2 regions of the Caballeronia sp. KNU42 genome follow, and region 1 is predicted to be linked to the other one. Evidence: riboswitches for the same ligand, from Rfam matches in the RefSeq annotation. Region 1 holds a riboswitch; the other holds the start of a gene.

Region 1 (10,347 bases):
GCGAGCAGCACGGCGAGCGCCGACGAGTCGAATTGCGTGAGCGACGCGCAATCGACGTCGGTCGCGCCCGCGGCGATCCGCGACAAACCCGCGTCGAGCGCGCTTCTTGCGCTCTCGTGCGTGAGCGTCGCGGCGGTTTCGAAGCGACTCACGATGCCTTGCCGTTCGCCAGTTGCTGGTTACGCTGCGTGAGGAACTGGACCAGTCCGTCCACGCCGTGTTGCTGGATCTGCTCGTTGAACTGCTGCTGGTAAGCCTGGATCAGCCACGCGCCGAGCACGTTGATGTCATAGACTTTCCAGCCCTGCGGCGTCTTGTACAGACGGTAGTCGAGTTCGATCGGCGAACCGTTGTTCAGCACCACCGAACGCACGACCACGTCTGTATCGCTAGGATCTGCGCGGAACGGCTTGTATTGCACTTGCTGGTCGCGAACCTGCGCCAGGGCACCCGAATACGTGCGGATCAGCAGCATCTTGAACTGCTCGACGATGTCTTTCTGCTGTTGCGGCGTGGCCGTATTCCAGTTGCGTCCCATGACGAGACGCGTGGTACGCGTGAAGTCCGTGTACGGCAGGATCTTCTCGTTCACCAGTTGCGTGATGCGCGTGATGTTGCCCGACTGGATCTGCTTGTCGGCCTTGATCTGGTCGAGCACTTGCGACGTGACCGTCTTGACCAGCCCGTCCGGGGTGGACATGTCGGCGGCTTGCGCGAATGCGCCGCTACAAAACGCCATCAGCACAGCAAACAGGGGAAGTAGAAATAGTTTTTTCATTACGGACTCTGCAAAAAAAGTGGCCTGAGTTTGAGCGCGGTGGTCAGCATGAGTTCATCTTCCGCGCCCATTCAGCCATCAAAGTACTTTCGTTATGTTACCGGGTCGTCGTCCTGCACGCTTTTAACGCAGCCTGAACGACGGGAATGACGGAATCCGCGGGGGCACCATCTGGTCCGGCCGTACCGAAGTCTCGCCGGGCTGGCTCGCGGCAGCCGCTTCCGATCCCGACGCCGCTGCAGCCGGCGCCGCGCTGGTTGCTGAAGCAGGCGCCGCGCCTGCTGCCGCGCCACTGTCTACATCCTCGTACTTCGGCAGGGAATCGTTGCTATCGCTCGCGCTGTTGTCGCCGCCGATAAGATACTGGCGCCGCTGCAGATACGCGTTACGCACGAACGAATACTTGTCGAGCGCAGCGCCCGACAGCACATCGCCTGCGCCAAGCAGGTTGGCCCGTGTGTTGACCAGCTGCACGCCAAACAGCGTGGTGCGGAACCAGGTCGGATCCACATAGCTTGTCACGCTGCCGAAATAGTCGACAACCGTGCCCGCCGTATCACGTACGGTGCTCGGCCCCAACAGCGGCAGCACCACATACGGACCCGCCGGCACGCCGTAATGGCCCAGCGTCAGGCCGAAATCCTGGGTGTGCTTCGGCAACCCGGCAACGCTCGCGACGTCGAACAAACCGGCCACGCCGAAGATCGAGTTCATCACGACACGCATGATGTCGGACACGCCATCCGCAATCTTCAACTGCACCAGATTGTTCGCAGCAGTATAAATATCGCCGATATTGCCGAAGAAGTTCGTAACGCTGTCGCGCACCGGTTGCGGTGTAACGTACACGTAGCCCTTCGCAATCGGCTTGAGCGCGACTTCATCGATCTTGTCGTTGATCGTGAACATCGTCCGGTTGTAACTCTCGAACGGATCGCCCTTGGTTGGTGTCGTGACGGTTGCACACCCGGCAAGCACCGCCACAGCCACCATCACAGCCGCGCTACTTACGCGCATTGCCTGCATTTCTTTTTCTCCTTATTGATGCCGACCCGAAGGCAGGCCCGTACTGCGAGATCGGCCCGTCTTCGACTGCCTGGAATTTCCCGGCTCACTGCGAGGCTCACTTAGCAACTCACTTAGCGGCCGCGCTCGCGCCCATCGCACTCGCGGCGCCCGGGAATGCCGGCGCGGCTGGCGCTGCGGCAGAGCTTGCCGGACTCTTGGACGCGCCCGAATCCGCCGCCTTGTTGTACAGGAACTGCCCGATCAAATTCTCAAGAACCACCGCCGATTGCGTCATCGAAATGGTGTCGCCAGCCTTGAGCATCTGGTCGTCGCCGCCCGGCTCCAGGCCGATGTACTGCTCGCCGAGCAGGCCCGACGTCAGGATCTTCGCCGACGAATCCTTCGGAAACTGGTATTGCTTGTCGAGATCGATCGTCACCAACGCCTGATACGTGTTCTGGTCAAAGCCAATGGAATCCACGCGGCCCACCGTCACACCCGCGCTCTTCACCGGCGCACGCGGTTTCAGCCCGCCGATATTGTCGAATTTCAGCTTGACCGCGTAGGTCGGCTGAAACGACAGCGAGCTCATGTTGCCCGCTTTCAACGCGAGGAATAACAGCGCCACGAAGCCCAGCACCACGAAGAGGCCGACCCAAAAGTCGAGAGCAGCAGTCTTTTTCATCGTCTTCCCAAAGAATCTTGTCGCAGTTTTTTGTGTGAAGGACTGTGCCCTTCACAACGTCCACGAACCGGTGAGCAGAATCGCCACGCAAACAGCGTCGCGGTCCCGACCGGAGTAGTCAGTTGAACATCAGCGCGGTCAGCAGGAAATCCAGCCCGAGCACGGCAAGCGACCCGTACACCACCGTTTTCGTGGTCGCGCGCGAAACGCCTTCCGGCGTCGGCTGGGCTTCATAACCCTGGAACAACGCGATGAACGTGACAGCAAAGCCGAACACCAGGCTCTTGACCACGCCGTTACCTACGTCGCTCCATACGTCGATGCCGCCTTGCATCTGGGACCAGAACGCGCCCGAATCCACGCCGATCATCAGCACGCCGACCACATAACCGCCGAAAATGCCGACCGCACTGAAAATGGCCGCGAGCGCCGGCATCGCGATGATGCCCGCCCAGAAGCGCGGCGCCACCACCACCTTGAGCGGATCGACCGCCATCATTTCCATGGCGGTGAGCTGCTCGCCGGCTTTCATCAAGCCGATCTCCGCCGTCAGCGACGTCCCCGCGCGGCCCGCGAACAGCAGCGCGGTCACCACCGGCCCGAGTTCGCGCACCAGCGACAAAGCGACGAGAAGGCCGAGCGCTTGCTCGGAGCCGTATCGGTTAAGGGTGAGATACCCCTGCAAACCGAGCACAAAACCCACGAACAAGCCCGAAACCGCAATGATCAGCAGCGAATAGTTACCGACGAACAGGATCTGTTTCGTGACAAGGCGCGGCCGCCGCATTAACGGAAAGAATTCGACGACCAGGCGCAGGAACATGCGCGTGGCGTAACCAATCGTGCCGAAGCTGCCAAGCACCGTACGTCCGATGGCGCTGATCATGCCTTTGCTCCGAGTCCAAAGTCCGCCGCCAAGGGCGTCGTGCTTGGATAGTGAAATTTGAACGGGCCGTCCGGCGTGCCGTCGATGAACTGCCGGATCGACGGTTCCTGGGACGCCCGCAATTGTGCCGGCGTGCCTTCAGCCAGAACGCCGCCGTTCGCGATGAAATACACGTAGTCAGCAATGGCGAACGATTCCGGCACGTCATGCGTCACCAGAATGGACGTGGCGCCCAGCGCGCTGTTCAGCGTGCGGATCAAATTCGCCGTGATGCCGAGCGAAATGGGATCGAGGCCGGCGAACGGCTCGTCGTACATCATCAGTTCGGGATCCAGCGCGATGGCGCGGGCCAGCGCCACGCGGCGAGCCATGCCGCCGGATATTTCCGACGGCGCGAGGTCGCGCGCGCCACGCAAACCGACCGCGTTGAGCTTCATCAGCACGAGGTCGCGCAGGAGTTCGTCGGGGAGGTCGGTGTGTTCCCGCAGCGGGAACGCGACGTTATCGAATACGGACTGGTCGGTGAACAGCGCTCCGAACTGGAACAGCATGCCCATCTTGCGGCGGAGCTCGTACAGGCCTTCGCGCGTCTGGGTGCCGACATCCTTGCCGCCGAACAACACCTGGCCGCGTTTGGCCTTCACCAACCCGCCGATCAGGCGCAGCACGGTCGTCTTGCCACAGCCGGAACCGCCCATGACAGCCACGACCTGACCGCGCTTGAAGCGCATGTTCAGGTTCGACAGAATGAGCCGGTCGCCGTAGCCGAAATCGACGTCGCGAAGCTCTAGCAAGGTCTCGGGAGAAGCTGACACGGAGGCTGACAATCCTTTTACGCGAGAGGCCGAATTATAGGGCCTCTGCATGACAGGTGTCGTAGCGGCCCCTTTCGGCTGGTTTTACAAGCTGAACTTTTTTCCGAATCCGGGGCATTATCGCCCGAATTCGTGTTGCAGCGCAGAAATGGCCGCAGCCAGATCCGGTGCTTCTGTAACCGCCCGCACGACTGCTGCGCTTCCGACGCCAGTTGAAATAATTTGTCGCAAAACCTGGCCGTTGATGCCGCCGATTGCAACTAGCGGCACGATCCCGTCAAGCAAGCGCACATAACGCGTCAAACGCGACAAACCTTGTGGGGCCGTCGGCATGACTTTCGTCGTGGTCGGGAACACCGCGCCGAGCGCGAGATAGCTCGGCTTGAAATGCAGCGCCTTCAGCATTTCGTAGTAGCCATGCGTCGATAGTCCGAGGCGCAGCCCCGCTTCGGCGATCGCATTCAGGTCGGCCGTTTCCACGTCCTCCTGCCCGAGATGCACGCCGTACGCGCCGGCCTTGATGGCTTCCTGCCAATGATCGTTGATAAAAAGCTGCGCCTCGTGCTTCGCGCCCGCCGCCACCGAACGCTCTATTTCCTGCTTGAGATCGCCGAAATCGGTGGTTTTGCGGCGTAATTGCGCTGTCCGAACGCCTTGGTCAAGCGCCCGTTCGACCCATTCCGCGCTCGGAAGGACCGGGTACAAGCCCAATCTGTCCGGGCATGGGGGAAACGGCTTTGAAGGCGCCGCCGGCAAATTCGCGACCTTCGGGAACGTGGAAAAATCGACGGGCCACGCGTCGAGTTCATCCAGATTGGCCGGACGCCACGCAAGCGCCAGAACGAGCGCATCGTGCGGCTCAAAACCGCAATCGAGGAACGCGGCCAGTGCGGCCGGCCAATCATCGGACCATTCGCCTTCCAGCACGTACTCGACGTTGTTCAGGTACAACGTTGCGCGCCCCGTTTTTACTTCCAGGCGCCCGACGCCCTCCGGCAGAGGCTCAACGCCGCCGTCCACGATCAAATCGCCCGAGCGCGGATGATCCGGTGCGCTCAGGCAAATGCGCCATTGCTTCGATCCCGCCGGCCAGTCGCCCAGCCGCCGCCGGATTCGCTCGGCGGCTTCCAGCAATTCGTCAGCGGGCGGCCAAAATACTTCCTTATCCAGCAACACCGCGCTCATACCGCACTCCCGTCTTGATGCCAGAACGGCATGCCGACCACCGGCGTGCTCGCTTGTGCGCTATCGCGCTCGGCCATTGGCCCGGCGAGATAGGCCATCCGCCCCGCCTCGACGCCCAGCGCAAACGCGCGCGCCATCTGCGGCGGAAACGTTGCCTGTGAGACGGCCGTGTTCAGCAACACGCCATCGAAACCCCATTCCATCACCTGGCACGCGTGCGACGGCACGCCAAGACCGGCATCGACGATAAGCGGCACATCCGGCAAGCGCTCACGCAACGTGCGCAATCCGTAGGGATTCGTCACACCTTTTCCCGTTCCGATAGGCGCCCCCCACGGCATCAACGCCTCGCAGCCGACATCGAGCAGACGCCGGCCAATCACCAGATCCTCCGTGCAGTACGGCAGCACCTTGAACCCCTCGCGGATCAGTATTCCAGCCGCTTCCACGAGGCCGATCGGATCGGGCTGCAGCGTGTAGTCGTCGCCGATGAGTTCGAGTTTCAGCCACGGGGTATCGAACAGTTCACGCGCCATGCGCGCCGTGTTCAGCACTTCGTCCACGGTCTGGCAGCCCGCCGTGTTGGGCAGCAAGGCGACGCCGTGACGCTTGAGGACATCGAAAAAACCGGCTTCGCCCGTACTCGATTGCCGCCGCAACGCGACGGTGACCATGCCGGGACGGGCGGCGTCGATGGAATCCGACAGCGACTGCAGCGACGGATAGCGCGACGTCCCCAGCAACACGCGGCTCGGGAATGACGTGCCGTAGAGCGTGAGGGTATCGGCTGTGGTGATGGTGGAAGCCATGATTCGATTCCTTTAATGGAGCTCAGCCGCCGGCGACCGGCGAGACGATGTCGAGTTTGTCACCGGCGGCAAGCGCCTTCGATGCGTGTTCACCACGCGCCACGAATTGCCCGTTCAGCGCTACGGCGAACGGCGGTTTTGCGCCGAAGGCCGCGAGGGCGTCGGTGATGGTCGCCACGTCGGGCACGGAGAAAGACTTCCGATTGATGTGAATATTCATGATGAAAGTCAAAGCACGGGCGCCGCGTGTTCGCAGCGCAGCAAGGCTGACCAGCGGGCTTGGCGGCGCCAGTCGTCGAAGGAATCGGGGTCGGTGATCGCGCCGCCGAGCAGGGCTTCGGCAAGGGCGCGGGTGGAATCGGCGACTTCGGGCGCGATCATATAACCGTGTCGGTACAGCCCGTTTACGCGCAAGGTTCGTGCGCCGTCCCAGACAATCGCCGGACGATGATCGGGCAAAGTCGGCCGGCATTGCGAATTGAGCTCGAGAATGCGCGCCTCGCCGAAACCCGGATGCACCGCGAACGCCGCGCTCAGGAGTTCGAGCGCTGAGCGCACGGTCATTGGCGACATGTCTTCGCCTTCCACCTCGGTTGCGCCGATCACATAAAGATCGTCCTGTTTCGGCGCGATGTAGAGCGGATAACGCGGATGCAGCAAGCGCACCGGCCGCGTCAGCCCGATACCCGGCGCATGCACCCGCGCTACTTCACCGCGAATGCCTCTTAATGCCGGCCACGCCGGCTTTCCGCCGAGACCGCGGCAATCGATAACGAAATGCGCGTCCGGCGGGGTATCGGTATCGATCGTCGTATTCCAGTGGAGGTCAACGTTACGTTCGGCCAATCCCGCTGCCAGCGCGTTCAGCACTTGCCGGTTGTCGAGCTGGCCTTCGTTCGGCAGCAGCCAGCCTTGCGGAAAACGCGTGCCCAGAGCCGGTTCCGCTGCCGCAACTTGCGCGCCGGAGAGTTTGACGAAGCCATCTCGGAAAAGCTCGGAAGGCGCGTTCGCGCGCAAACGGCGCTCGAACAGCGGCGCTTCGGCGCGGTCGCCGGCATGCCAGACGACCAGCGTGCCATTGCGCTGGAAAAACACCGGTTCCGGCATCTCGGCGATAAAACCCGGCCAGCGCGCGAGCGATGCCGCCCCGAGTTCAGTGATCAGCAATTCCGCACTGGCCGCCTCGGCGAGCGGCGCGAGCATTGCCGCCGCGACCCACGCCGCCGATTGCGTGCCGGGCGCATCGCCGCGGTCGTACAGCGCCACACGGTGCCCCGCACCCGCCAACAGCCAGGCGACCAGCCGCCCGCACAAGCCGCCGCCCACCACGGCAAAATCGTCTCGCCCGGACGCACTGGAGTGAGTGGAATGCACAACGGTGTTCACGATGACGATGCCTCCTCAGCAGACGCTGCAGAACGCACGGAGCACAGCACGGAAATCGAGATCGGGAGGAATGCCCGTTTCGAACCCTGTTGCACGCGCGGCGCACGAACATATTTCAGGGACGAAACCACGGCGAGAGATCGGAGAGAGCGGCTTGGGAGCGCAATGCATGCGGCTCATGGGCCAGCCAATACTGGAAGAAACTGGAAACGCGGCGGTTTCCGGAAACTTCCCTCGCCGGTATTACCCGGATCGGGTGCAAAGGGACTCTCTCAGCCTCGCCGCGCGTTTCTCCATTGTTTCAAGGAGGCAGACGCGTGCCGAAGCACCCCTGTTTCGTCATCGATCATTAAAGCATAAAAGCGAAACGACCAGCAAACGGGGCGACCCGCGTAGGGCGCCCTCGCACTTAGAGGAAAAGCTTGGGGCTCGGCGCGGACAAAACCCGTCAGCCTTCCCTTTCGTTCACCGTGCGCGCACTCTGGCACAATGCCGCGAACGCCGGGTGCATCTGCAGCGCACGCATACAGAAAGCGCCTGGCTGTTGCATTGCATCGGCGGGTCAGTCGTCAGCCGGGCAAGGATTAAGGAACAATTAAGTCACGCCCGAAACAATGCTCCGACGCGCGCCCTCTTTAATGGTCTCTTAGGATCGTTGAGACGGAGCAGGACCATCCGCATCGATACCGCCAAGTTACAACCTGCCGCAGAGCCGGCACGTCTTCAGGAAGCTCATGACCACCACACCTCCCGGCAACACAGAACAAGACGCCGACAAAGTGTCGGCGTGGAGTCTTATCAAGCCTTACTGGGTATCGGAAGAACGCGGCATTGCATGGCTTTTGCTGATCGCGATCATCGCGATCAATATGGCGGTCGTGTACATCAACGTCCGCCTGAACACCTGGAGCGCGGACTTCTACAACACGCTGCAGGCCAAGAGGGTCGCCGAGTTTCCGCGCCTGCTGCTGATCTTCGCGGGCCTCGCGTTCGCGTACATCCTGCTCGCCGTGTATGGCCGGTACCTGCGCCAGATGCTCGGCTTCCGGTGGCGCCAATGGCTCACCCACCGATACCTCGAACAATGGCTCGGCGATAAAGCCTTCTACCGCATAGAACGCGATCGCCTCGCCGATAACCCCGACCAGCGGATCAGCGACGACCTGCAGTCCTTCGCCACGACCACGCTGTCGTTGTCGCTGGACTTGTTATCGACGCTCGTCACGCTCGTGACCTTCATCACGATCCTGTGGACGCTTGCCGGGGCGCTGAGCTTCTCGCTGTTCGGTACGCCGATCACCATTCCGGGCTACATGGTCTGGGCGGCAGCACTGTACGCGGTGCTCGGCTCGCTCCTGATCCAGCGTTTCGGCCATCCGTTGGTATCGATTAATTACCAGGCGCAGAAGGTGGAAGCCAACTTCCGTTTCGGCCTGATCCGCATTCGTGAGAACGCCGAGCAGATCGCGTTTTATGACGGCATCGCGACGGAAAACCGCAACGCCAGGACCATCTTCGAAACGATCCGCCAGAACTACTGGCAGATCATGAAGTACACGCGGCGCATGACCTTCGTGCTGTCTTTCTACGGTCAGATCGCGATTATTTTCCCGATCATGGTCGCGGCTCCCCGCTACTTCGCAGGCGCGTTCACGTTCGGCGTGCTGATGCAGATCAGTTCGGCATTCGGCACGGTCAGCGACTCGTTTTCCTGGTTCATCAATAGTTACTCGACCTTGGTCGAATGGCGCGCCACCGTGAACCGGTTGCGCGAATTCAAGCGTGTGATGAGCTCCACGCACATCAAGGAAGCGATTTCGCCGGCGACTGCCCACGGCGGCATCAACCTGCATTACACGAGCACCGACGCACTGACCACGACCGGACTGAAGCTCGCGTTGCCGAACGGCACGCCGCTCGCGAACGTCGCGGATGTGGTGGTGAAGCCGGGTTCGCGCTGGCTCGTGCAAGGTCCGTCCGGTTCGGGGAAGAGTACGCTGATGCGCGCGCTGGCCGGCTTGTGGCCGTTCGGTGACGGCACGATCGACGCGCCGGTCGACGCCAAGCTGATGTTCATTCCGCAGCAAAGTTACTTGCCGATCGGCACATTGAAGGCGGCGTTGAGTTATCCGTCGACTGCGGATGTCTTCTCCGATGACGACTGCCGCGAAGCCTTGCGTGCCTGCAACCTGAACGCGTACGGTCCGCGTCTGGAGGAGTCGGGACACTGGGCAAAGATGATGTCACCGGGCGAGCAACAGCGGCTGGCGGCTGCCCGCGTATTGCTGCACAAGCCGGACTTCATGTTCCTCGATGAGGCCACCAGCGCGCTCGATGCCGAGAACGAGATGCTGATCTATACGGCCATCATCGATGCGTTGCCGAACGCCGCGATCGTCAGCGTCGCGCATCGCGAGTCGGTGACCGGCTTCCACGAGAGCCGGATCGAGATTGAACGTGCGGGGGCGGAAAGCGTGGTGGTTTGAGATGGTTTGAGGTCAAAGCGCTCGTTCGATGCCCGGTGACCACGGGCATCATTTTGACCTGCTTTTCCCGCTGAACGACGCACCGTAGAATGCTCCTGCGCCTGCACGGCAGGCTTTGAACGGGAGACGGGATTTGCGAGCGTTCGAGTGGTTCACCGAGCTGACGACGCGCGAGCGCCGCACGCTTTACGCGGGTTTCGGCGGTTACGCCGTCGATGCCTTCGACTTCATGATCTACTCGTTCCTCATTCCCACGCTGATCACCGCGTGGGGCATGACGAAGAGTGAAGCCGGGATGATCGCGACGAG
Region 2 (10,347 bases), 1.9 Mb from region 1:
TCCAGCAGCGCGCCGAAGGAGAAACCGATCACGACCAGCACAATGCGCCGGTCGTTCGGGAGGTTGTCGATCATCCATACCCGGAACGCTTCGAAGCGGCCCGAACGCTGCGCGATGTTATAGAGCAGGATCGCGGTGAATACGATCCACATGACCGGCCAGACGGCGAACACGGCGCCTGCCGCGACCGAATCAATTGCCAGGCCCACCGGGAAATGCCACACGGCGATAGCTATCACTACGCCAACGATCAGTCCGGCGAGCGACGCTTGCCAGGCAGGCCGGCGCGCCCAACCGAGCAGAACCAGCACGACTGCAATAGGTAGCACGGCGACGAGAAAGGACAAGCCGAGTGAGCCGCCGACAGGCGTCAGAATCTGATGAAACATAGGGTCTCCTTGCTTTTATTTTGCTGAACGCGTGGCGTTCTCCGGTCATGGCGACCGGTTTTCACTGCCCCGTGAGCTTCGTTCGCTTGCGAAAAGGAAAAGCGCGGCGTCGCCCAACGCACCTTTGCAAGTAAGCGTTTGCCTAATGCGTCTGGACTAAGGATAGAACGAGGATGGCGTGCGTCAAAGAAGGATTAACCATACCTTCGGGATAATCCGACGCTTTAGCGCGTGGTGGGTTCACGCGGATCAGAAGCACCGGTCTCGGGCGAGTCCGGTGAAGCGCGGCGCAATACCCAGACGGAGATCACGCCAAGACAGGCGGCAAGCCAAAGTAGGACCAGCGCGAAGACCAGCATGGTGACGATTCCTGTGGCGGCAGCGCCCGGGGCGGCGAAGCGAGCAGGTATTTCAGCGAAAAGCGTGCCATATCACACCGGCTGCCACGGAATCGCCGGTGAAGCGCTGCTGACGTGATCGGACATCGCGGACAACAAGCGTTCAGACAAGCAAACCGCGCTATTGCAGCGTGGTTCATGTGAAAGCATTACATCGAACGGGTAAGCTCGTCCATGCTTAAAAGCAGAGAGCGACCCGTTCAGTGACGATAATAATGTCCGCGCCCGCCGCCGCCGTACCAGCCGAAGCCGACCGACAGCGAAGGACCGTAACCGTATGCGGGATAACCGTAGCCACCGTAATAGGCCGGATAGGGCGCGTAGACCGGATAGCTCGGGTAATAAGCGGGATACGGCGCATAGGCAACAGGCGGCGCGTCGACGTATTGCGGTGTTGTTGATGCATACGCGGACGCGGGGGTGTTGTCGGTGCCTTGATAGCTTTGCGTATAGCCGGAGGCGGGCGCCCCTACTGGCGTGACAGGAATCTCCTGCTGCGTTTGTGCTGTGCTGACTACCGGAGTACCCGCGTAGGGTGGATAGGCCGGGTAATAGCCATACGAACCGTACGGCACGTAGTAACAAGCGCTCAAGCTCAAAGCGCCCACAAGGGCGGATAGTGCGAGCTTCGGGCTCATGATGCGACTCCTCATTGCGTCGAAACGCGGCCGTTCGAATGAACGGAATGTCAGGAGCCTAGCGCATCGCTGAAACGCGGGAAAGTACGGGGGCGCCACCCAATGTTTCGATCTGTTTCGCAGGACTGGATTGTGGGCGCGCCAGTGAGTCGCCTAAGCGACGAGCTCGGTTGCAGCTGATCGACGTGTAATTGAAGGGCGGCGATCGGGCAAGGCGAGCTGGATAAATACTCATCCGGCTCGCCAGCTTATCAACCTACTTGCCGACCTGGTTACCGATCAGGCCGCCTGCGGCCGCCCCACCCACCGTCGACAACGCACTGCCGCCCAGCGCTGCGCCCGCCACGCCGCCGATACCCGCGCCGACGGCTGTATCGCGTTGGCGGGTGCTCATTTGATCGCATGCAGACAGGCCGCCGAGAAGTGCGGCGATGAGAGCAGCAGCGCCAATCTGTTTGATCTTGTCCATTTCAACTCTCCAAAACGATGAATCACGAAGGTCTGACGGGTTGCTGTTAAACCGGCGAGGCTCCAGGTCGCGCATCCAGCATATCCAGCACATGCCGCGCATCATTTGCGCTGAGCGGATGAGCCTGACTGTCCACGTCCAACCCGGTGGCGAAAAGACAGTGCTTGCCGATCCTTTCAACGTAAGAGCAGAAACAGTGCCCGACCGTCGTATTCAGCAGGTGAATATGGAGTTATGCGGCCTCCAAAACGCAAAAGCGGCCTGTCGCATATGGCATGCGACAGGCCGCTTCACGTGTCACCGGATCGCCGCGCCTTTGCGGCGCGCGTGGCTTGATCCTTCTTACGTGCGCTGGTAGATCTCAGCGCCCTTTTTCACGAACTCGATCGCCTTCGTTTCCATGCCTTGCTTCAGCGCTTCGATGTCCGATACCCCTTGCTTCGCCGCATATTCACGGACGTCCTGGGTGATCTTCATCGAGCAGAAATGCGGGCCGCACATCGAGCAGAAATGCGCGACTTTGGCCGAGTCCTTCGGCAGGGTTTCGTCGTGGAATTCGCGCGCCTTGTCCGGATCGAGACCGAGGTTGAACTGGTCATCCCACCGGAATTCGAAACGCGCCTTGGAGAGCGCGTTGTCCCGCACCTGAGCGCCCGGATGACCTTTCGCCAGATCGGCGGCGTGCGCGGCGAGCTTGTACGTGATGATGCCGGTCTTCACGTCGTCCTTGTTCGGCAAACCGAGATGTTCCTTCGGCGTGACGTAGCAGAGCATGGCCGTGCCGAACCAGCCGATCATCGCCGCGCCAATACCCGACGTGATGTGGTCGTAACCCGGGGCGATATCCGTGGTGAGCGGTCCAAGCGTGTAGAACGGCGCTTCGTCGCAGCAGTCCAGTTGCAGGTCCATGTTCTCCTTGATGAGCTGCATGGGCACATGGCCCGGACCTTCGATCATCACCTGCACATCGTGTTTCCACGCGATCTGCGTCAACTCGCCGAGCGTCTTCAGTTCGCCGAGCTGGGCTTCGTCGTTGGCGTCGTAGATCGAGCCGGGACGCAGGCCGTCGCCGAGCGAGAAGCTCACGTCGTAGGCCTTCATGATTTCGCAGATGTCTTCGAAGTGCTCATACAGGAAGCTTTCCTTGTGATGAGCCAGACACCATTTCGCCATGATGGATCCGCCGCGCGACACGATGCCCGTCATGCGGTTCGCGGTCATCGGCACGTAGCGCAGCAGCACGCCGGCGTGGATCGTGAAGTAATCGACGCCTTGCTCCGCTTGTTCGATCAGCGTGTCGCGGAAGATTTCCCAGGTCAGGTCTTCGGCCTTGCCGTTGACCTTTTCGAGCGCCTGGTAAATCGGCACCGTGCCGATGGGCACCGGGCTGTTGCGGATGATCCACTCGCGCGTTTCGTGAATATGCTTGCCGGTCGAAAGATCCATGACCGTGTCGCCGCCCCAGCGGATGGCCCACGTCATCTTGTCGACTTCTTCGCCAATCGACGATGTCACCGCCGAGTTGCCGATGTTCGCGTTGATCTTCACCAGGAAATTGCGGCCGATGATCATCGGTTCGCTTTCCGGGTGGTTGATGTTCGCCGGGATGATCGCGCGGCCGCGGGCGACTTCCTCGCGCACGAATTCGGCCGTGATTTCCTTGGGCGCGTTGGCACCGAAAGCCTGGGCGCCGAACGCCTGGCCCGGATGCTGGCGGCCCATCATGGCGGCGAGTTTTTCGCCGTTCGGACCGCTTGTACGCAGCGATTCCAGATATTCAGCACGGCGCTGGTTCTCGCGGATCGCGATGTATTCCATTTCCGGCGTGATGATGCCCTGGCGTGCGTAGTGCATCTGCGAGACGTTCTTGCCCGGCGCGGCGCGCCGCGGCGTGCGATGCAGGCCCTTGAAACGCAGGTCGGCGGTGGCCGGATCGGCGGCGCGCTCACGGCCGAAATTACTCGAGAGGCCACCGAGCGATTCCGTATCGCCACGTTCTTCGATCCAGCCCTGGCGTACGGCCGGCAGACCCGAGCGGATATCGATTTTCGCTTCCGGGTCCGAATACGGGCCGGAGCAATCGTAGACATAGACCGGAGGATTTTTTTCGCTGCCGAAACTTTCGTTGGTGTCGGATTGCGTGATTTCCCGCATCGGGACACGGATGTCGGGGCGTGAACCCGTCACGTAGATCTTGCGCGAGTTGGGCAGCGGCGCGATGGCGGCAGCGTCGACGACAGCGTCGTCGGAGAGGAATTTCGGATTGGCGTTCATGCGGCTCTCCTTTGTCGACCGGTGTTGGCGCTTCAGCGCTTACTCCGGTCCCATGCAGATGTTTGCGGGGGACGGGTGTTTCCCAGCCGGCCGGCGAAAAACGCCACGCGCACGAAAATGCACCAAATGGCACGAGAGCGCACGAGATCGGCTGAGTCAAACGCTAGCTGCGGGAGACCGGAGAAAAGCAGAGAAGGAGGCGGGCGGACTTGGCGGGGATGCGCGAGGAAGAGTAAAACCCAAGAAAGACCCCAAGCGCTGCAAAATCCGAACGCTTCCCTGCGCTGGCATTATCCAGATCAGGTTCAAAGGGTATTTCTCACCCGCGACACACGGACAATCCGGTGACAGATTGCGATGTGCAGCGCAGGACCCCCGCGTTAGCAGCCGCAACAATACACCTCGCCGTAGCGTGTTGGCAACCATCTGTAACACTCACGCGTGCGTATGCATGGCTTACTGCATAATGGCGACCACCGTGTTTTCCCGGATGCGGCCGACATTTTTCACCGATCGGTCCGGCAAACTCGCGGCGGCTCCTGCCGGCTTTTCAAGCCGTTATCGAGCTTCGGCACGTTGTTGCCCGACCCCTTTTTCTGCTTCCGACATGTTGTCCTGCCTTGCCCGTTTTGCCGCGACGCTCAAGCGGCATGCGCGCCGTTCCTCGCTTCCCCTCGTTTCGGGTGAAGCGAAACCGGCGGTTGTAAGCTTGGCCGTTTGGCCGGCTGATGCTTCAATCATCTTCGTCGCGGAGTAACGGATGTCCACACCGTTGCCGCCGCGATTGCCGGGTTCCGATTCGCCACCACAGCAGTTCGTGCCGCCCCATTCGCAGCCCTCAGCCGATGTGCTGCCGTTTCCGCATGCAGCGGCCGACGCGGCATCAGTGTCTGCATCGCCGTCATCGGATGGCTCGCCGGGCGTGACGAGCGCGCAACCTTCGCCCGATACCGATACCCGCGAGCGTCGCCCGTTCAACCTTCCCGGCCGCTTCCCGTTCCGGCTTCCGGCGACGCACGGCGGCCGCGTGGCGCTTGCCCTTTGCGTGGTGTACCTCGTATGGGGTTCCACCTACATGGCGGTGCATCTGTCGCTGGAATCGTTTCCGCCGCTGATGCTGTCCGGCTTGCGCAACCTGTTCGCCGGCATTGGTTTATTCATCTTCGCCGCGCGTCGGGACCCGGTCTGGCCGACTTTCGCCGAAGTGCGCAACGCCGCGGCGGTCGGAACGTTGCTGGTGGGTTTATCGAGCGGGATGCTCGCGTTCGGCATGCGCACGGTCGAGACCGGTACGGCTGCCGTCATGGTCGCGACCGTGCCGTTGTTCGCCACGGTGATCGCGGCCATTGCAGGCCGCAAAGTGGCGAAGGGTGAGTGGATCGCGGTCGGCCTTGGATTGGTCGGGATTGCGTTGCTGAATCACGGTGATCCGTCGTCGGGTTCAACCGCGGGTAGTCTCGCGATCCTTTGCGGCGCGGTTTTCTGGGCCGCCGGCTCGTTTCTCGCGGGGCGTCTGAAGCTGCCGTCCGACCTGCTGGTATCGACGGCTCTGCAGATCAGTCTTGGCGGCGCGATGGCGACAATCGTTGCTTGGGTGTCGGGCGAACGTATCGTGAGCATGGGGTTCACGCCGTTTCTGGCCTACCTCTACCTGATGCTGGTCGGCTCGATGGCCGCGTATGTCGCGTATGCATACTTGATACGCCATACGAGTCCGATTATTGCCAGCAGCTGCATGTACGTGAATCCCGTGGTGGCCGTGGTGATAGGCGCGCTGTTTCTCGGCGAAGTGATCACGAAGTGGACCGTGATGGCGACCCTCATCATCCTGGCGAGCGTGGGTTTGTCGTTTTGGTTCGATTACAAGAGGCGCGGGCTGGTTTGACGTCGGCGTGGCGGCCGGAAGTACAAAGACGGCGGACCGTTTCGGAAGATTCCGGAGAAACGGCCTGCCGTTTTTTATGACTTGAGCGGATCACCGGAGAAGACAGTCCTCAGACCTGGCTATCGTTCGACCTGATCGAAACCCGCTTATGCGCGCCGTCGAACAGGCGGACAGCACGTCCGCCACGTCCCTGAACGGCCTGCGGCCGCATGATTTGGGGATCTAAAATGCGCGAAAAAATCGGAATTGTGACGTCGATTTACACGCAACGAACTCCGTGCACTGCCGGCGGATATCCTTTGTAGGAATGGCTTTTGCCAGTTTTGACCCCGCCTTCATCCTTAAAAAAAGCACAAAACTCTAATTATAGTAAAGCACAAAAGTCGAGTTATAGTACAACACAAAACTCTGGATATAATACGACACAAAACTCTAATTATGGTCTGAAGTCTCCGGAGCGAACCGCGTGGCTGCGCCCAACGAAAAACTGGCTTCTTCCCTGTCGATCCTCAAAGCGCTGCAGGACAGGGGCCTTTCTGTATTTCAGGTAAGTGCGCATCCCGAGCTCACTCGCACGCACCGTGAGCGGCTCCAGAATGCCGGTTTCCTCAAGCTGGTCATTCAAGGCTGGTATCAGTCGAACAATCCGGAAGACGGTGAGGGCGATTCCACGCACTGGTACGCGAACATGGAAACCTTCGTGGCTGCGTACGCCCACTCCAGGTTCGCGGACCAGTGGCAGGTCAGCCCCGAGCTTTCGCTCCTGAAGCACAGCGGCCACACGAGCATCGAAAAGCAGGTCCTGCTGTACTCGCCGCTGGCGACCAACCAGCCGCAAGCATTGCCTCACGGCTGTTCCATGTTCCTCTATCGAACCAAGCCTGACATGCTGGTGGACGGCCGCGCGCCGAACGCGAGCGGACTCATGCTGCTCCCTGTGCCGGAAGCGCTGATTCGGGCAAGTCCGAGTTTTTTTCACACGCATGAGCTCGCCGCGCAGATCGTGACCCGTCAGGTCGACATCAGTACGCTGACCTCCCGATTGCTCGAGGGAGGTCACAGTGTTGTTGCCGGCCGCATGGCGGGGGCGTTGCGGGCCGTCGGCCGGGATCAGGATGCCGACCAGCTCCTCGATACCATGAAAGCGGCGGCCTACGTCGTTATCGAAGGTAACCCGTTCGAGCGGCCGCTGGCCCATATTGGCGGCCGGATGAACGAGTCGCCGTACGTGCAGCGCATCCAGGCCATGTGGTCGGGCATGCGCGATATCGTGATCGACCGTTTCCGCGATATTCCCTGCTTGCCGAACCCCGACAGCGAAGCGCTTCTGAACGACATAGAGGCAAGGTACGTCGCGGACGCGTATCACTCGTTGTCTATCGAAGGGTATCGGGTCAGCACCGACCTGATCGCGAAGGTTCGCAATGGCGACTGGAGCCCCTTGACCAACAGGGAAGACCGGTTGGCGAGGGATGCCATGGCGGCTAAAGGTTATGCGGAGACCCATGCCCGGGTCCGCTCCCTGATCGGACGGGTAGTGGCCGAAGCCAGCGATCCTTCCGCCACCCTCAAGCGAGATTTTTCACAGTGGTACGTGACGCTGTTTTCGCCAAGCGTGACCGCGGGTATCTTGAAGGCAAGCGATCTGGCCGGGTATCGCAACAACAACGTGTTTATCCGGAATGCGTTGCATGTACCGCTGGCGCCCGAAGCCGTACGGGATTGCATGCCGGCGCTCTTCGACCTGCTGCAGGCGGAAGAGCACCCGGGCGTGCGCGCGGTATTGGGTCATTTCATCTTCGTGTTCATCCACCCGTACATGGACGGCAATGGCCGCCTCAGCCGCTTTCTCATGAACTACCTGCTGACAACAGGCGGCTATCTTTGGACCATCGTGACCGTTCAGTCCCGTACCGCTTATCTGGCGGCGCTCGAGCAGGCCAGCACATACCGGAACATCAAGCCTTTCGCCGATTTGATTGGCGGCCTTATCGAATCGCAGGCTGCCGAGCCAATCGAGCGCATCACGCAACGTCCCGAGGCGGGCAGCTGGACAGCTTTACCGCCTGCTTCCAACTGATGTGCGTTCACGAGTTTTAGCCGAGACAAAAACAAAGAACCTCCGCCAGCGGAGGTTCTTCTTGATCGAGTTTCATGTCAGCGTTTCGTTGTCGGCATACAGACACAAAGCCCGGGAGCCGATGAAGACAGCCGTCAGCAACTATCCGGCGCTGCCTTCTTCACTTACTCCGCGTTGTGCTTGTCGGCCGAATTCGTAATTGCGTTGCCGCCCTTCGAGAGGTCCTGGCCGGCGCCGGCCACTGTATTGCAAGCTGCGAGTGCGGCAGTTCCGGCGATCAACAGCAAAGCGATGAGTCGAGTCATGAGCAATTCCCCTTGAGTTTGATGCGGGTACGCTGGCCGTTTGGCCATGAACACGTACCCGATGTTCGAATCCCGGCCGCCCTGGTGTTCAGCAGCGGCCTTGGCTACGACCGATCCTTGAAACGGTTTTGCCAGGTTTGGAACGACAAGAAAACCATGGCGGCTACCGCTTCGATCGACCACACCGGTCTGATGAATCATAAAAAACTGCGCCTTCGCAAGCTGTAGGCGTCGATGTTTTTATTGCGTAGGCGCGCTCTGCAAGTTGTGTCGGCGTCGTCCTACAGGTGCTGCCCAAGCGCCAATAAAGAGCTGGCGGACGATACATCTTCAAGCATCGAAGTTACGTGCGCGGGGCATGGTGACGCGGATATCGGTGCCGTGCGGCTCACGTCGTTCGATCTCGATACGGCCGCCGCGCGCGCTGACCCGCTGGCGCATGCCCAGCAGTCCGTGCGTGTGCGTGCGCTGCAGATCCTGTGGGCGGATACCGACGCCGTCATCGGAGATATGCATGGATACCCGCTCGTCATCCAGCGCCAATGCAATCGACACGCTCGATGCGCACGCGTATTTGGCCGCGTTCGTCAGCGATTCCTGCGCGACCCGGAACAACGCGATTTCGACTTCTTCGCCGAGCTTGATATCGTCGGCGGGGAGCGCGAGCTCGAGCGTCCAGCCGGTGCGTTGGGCGGTTTCATCGGCGAAGGTGCGCAACGCCGTGACCAGCCCGAAATTGGCCAGAACGGTCGGCCGCATATCCTCGATAATCCGCCGCTTCAGCGCAATCCCCTGATCAAGATTCGCCAGCGCGCGGCCAAGTTTCTCGGCCATCGCGGGCTCGGCGCCCTTGAGCTTGTTGTTGACCCACGCCACATCCATCTTGCTCGCCGTCAGGATCGCACCGAGTTCATCGTGCAGTTCACGGGCAAGCTGGGTTTTCTCGTTTTCACTCACCGACTGCAAATGCCACGCGAGCGCCTCAAGCTGCCGCGTGCGGTCGAACACGAGCTGATCGAGCTCTTCTTGCTGCGTAATCAGTTTTTGCTGCACACGGTCTTGCTTGTCCAGCTGGATACCGAGATTGCGAAACAACAGCAGGAACAACACGATATTCAGCGCGCACAATGCGCCCACGCAGACCGTGGAAATGCGCTGGTCGGCACGGCTTGCGTCGAGCGCCGACTGCGCCCGGCGCTCTTCATTCAGACGCAGCAGGGCGAGCGCGCTGTCGAGGATATCGCTACCCGATGCGGTGTCTGAACCGGAGCGAGCCGCGAGTCCCGCGTTGATCCGCGCATCGAGGATCGTGCCGACCTGCTTGAAACTGGCGAGCGCGGTGTCGTCCGCTTTGCGCCGATAGTAAGCATCCAGCGATGCAACCGTTTGTTTTATCCTCGCCGCCGCTGCGCTGTAGTGGGCGGTGTAGGTGTCGTCGGGCGCCAGGCGAAACGCGCGTTCATCGGCAGTCAGCGACGCGATGTCCGCCGCCAGCGCGGTCAACTGCGTGGTGGCGCCTTTCGCGTCGAGCGCGGTCTCGTATTCCGCAGCAATCCGCATGCGGCCGGATTCGAGTATCACGAGGCCGCCAACGGTAATCACGATGGCGACGGTCATCGCGACGGCCCAACTCCAGCGGCGCATCCAACCGTTCAGACGCGTGCTGAACCGGGTTGCGCGCCGCGTGACGCCCGCTTGCGGATTCGCCGCGCCGCCTTCGTGCAAAGAGGAAGTCATAGGAAGCAGCCGGGTTTTCTGTCCGGCCAGTGTAACTTTTCGCGCCGTGCCGGGCTGATCGAATTACGGTGATTAGCGCTGGATTGGCGTCAGCCCGAATTAGATTGAAAGCGCTTGTAGGTGATGTCCTACACGAAAACCGGCGGGCATCCAGATGCCGGTTCTTACCTGC

Evidence for each region. Region 1 has a riboswitch for thiamine pyrophosphate ahead of ACSOSP_RS11165 (FAD-dependent oxidoreductase). Riboswitches for the same ligand answer to the same signal wherever they lie in the genome.
Region 2: another riboswitch for thiamine pyrophosphate. It lies ahead of thiC (phosphomethylpyrimidine synthase ThiC); the one in region 1 lies ahead of ACSOSP_RS11165 (FAD-dependent oxidoreductase).

Annotation. Positions count from the first base shown of each region.
Region 1 is NZ_CM132388.1:2,482,770-2,493,116, forward strand. Features, by position in the region: gene ACSOSP_RS11120 (STAS domain-containing protein) at 1-152, opposite strand, end outside; gene ACSOSP_RS11125 (MlaC/ttg2D family ABC transporter substrate-binding protein) at 149-778, opposite strand; gene ACSOSP_RS11130 (MlaA family lipoprotein) at 902-1,804, opposite strand; gene mlaD (outer membrane lipid asymmetry maintenance protein MlaD) at 1,914-2,471, opposite strand; gene mlaE (lipid asymmetry maintenance ABC transporter permease subunit MlaE) at 2,590-3,357, opposite strand; gene ACSOSP_RS11145 (ABC transporter ATP-binding protein) at 3,354-4,172, opposite strand; gene thiE (thiamine phosphate synthase) at 4,290-5,357, opposite strand; gene ACSOSP_RS11155 (thiazole synthase) at 5,354-6,166, opposite strand; gene thiS (sulfur carrier protein ThiS) at 6,189-6,386, opposite strand; gene ACSOSP_RS11165 (FAD-dependent oxidoreductase) at 6,395-7,552, opposite strand; TPP riboswitch at 7,765-7,895, opposite strand; gene ACSOSP_RS11170 (ABC transporter ATP-binding protein/permease) at 8,287-10,038, shown strand; gene ACSOSP_RS11175 (MFS transporter) at 10,172-10,347, shown strand, end outside.
Region 2 is NZ_CM132388.1:148,632-158,978, forward strand. Features, by position in the region: gene ACSOSP_RS00545 (L-lactate permease) at 1-389, opposite strand, end outside; gene ACSOSP_RS00550 (hypothetical protein) at 988-1,425, opposite strand; gene ACSOSP_RS00555 (glycine zipper 2TM domain-containing protein) at 1,682-1,894, opposite strand; gene thiC (phosphomethylpyrimidine synthase ThiC) at 2,237-4,168, opposite strand; TPP riboswitch at 4,427-4,555, opposite strand; gene ACSOSP_RS00565 (hypothetical protein) at 4,635-4,925, shown strand; gene ACSOSP_RS00570 (EamA family transporter) at 4,929-6,053, shown strand; gene ACSOSP_RS00575 (Fic family protein) at 6,520-8,133, shown strand; gene ACSOSP_RS00580 (entericidin A/B family lipoprotein) at 8,298-8,438, opposite strand; gene ACSOSP_RS00585 (hypothetical protein) at 8,451-8,666, shown strand; gene ACSOSP_RS00590 (sensor histidine kinase) at 8,769-10,175, opposite strand.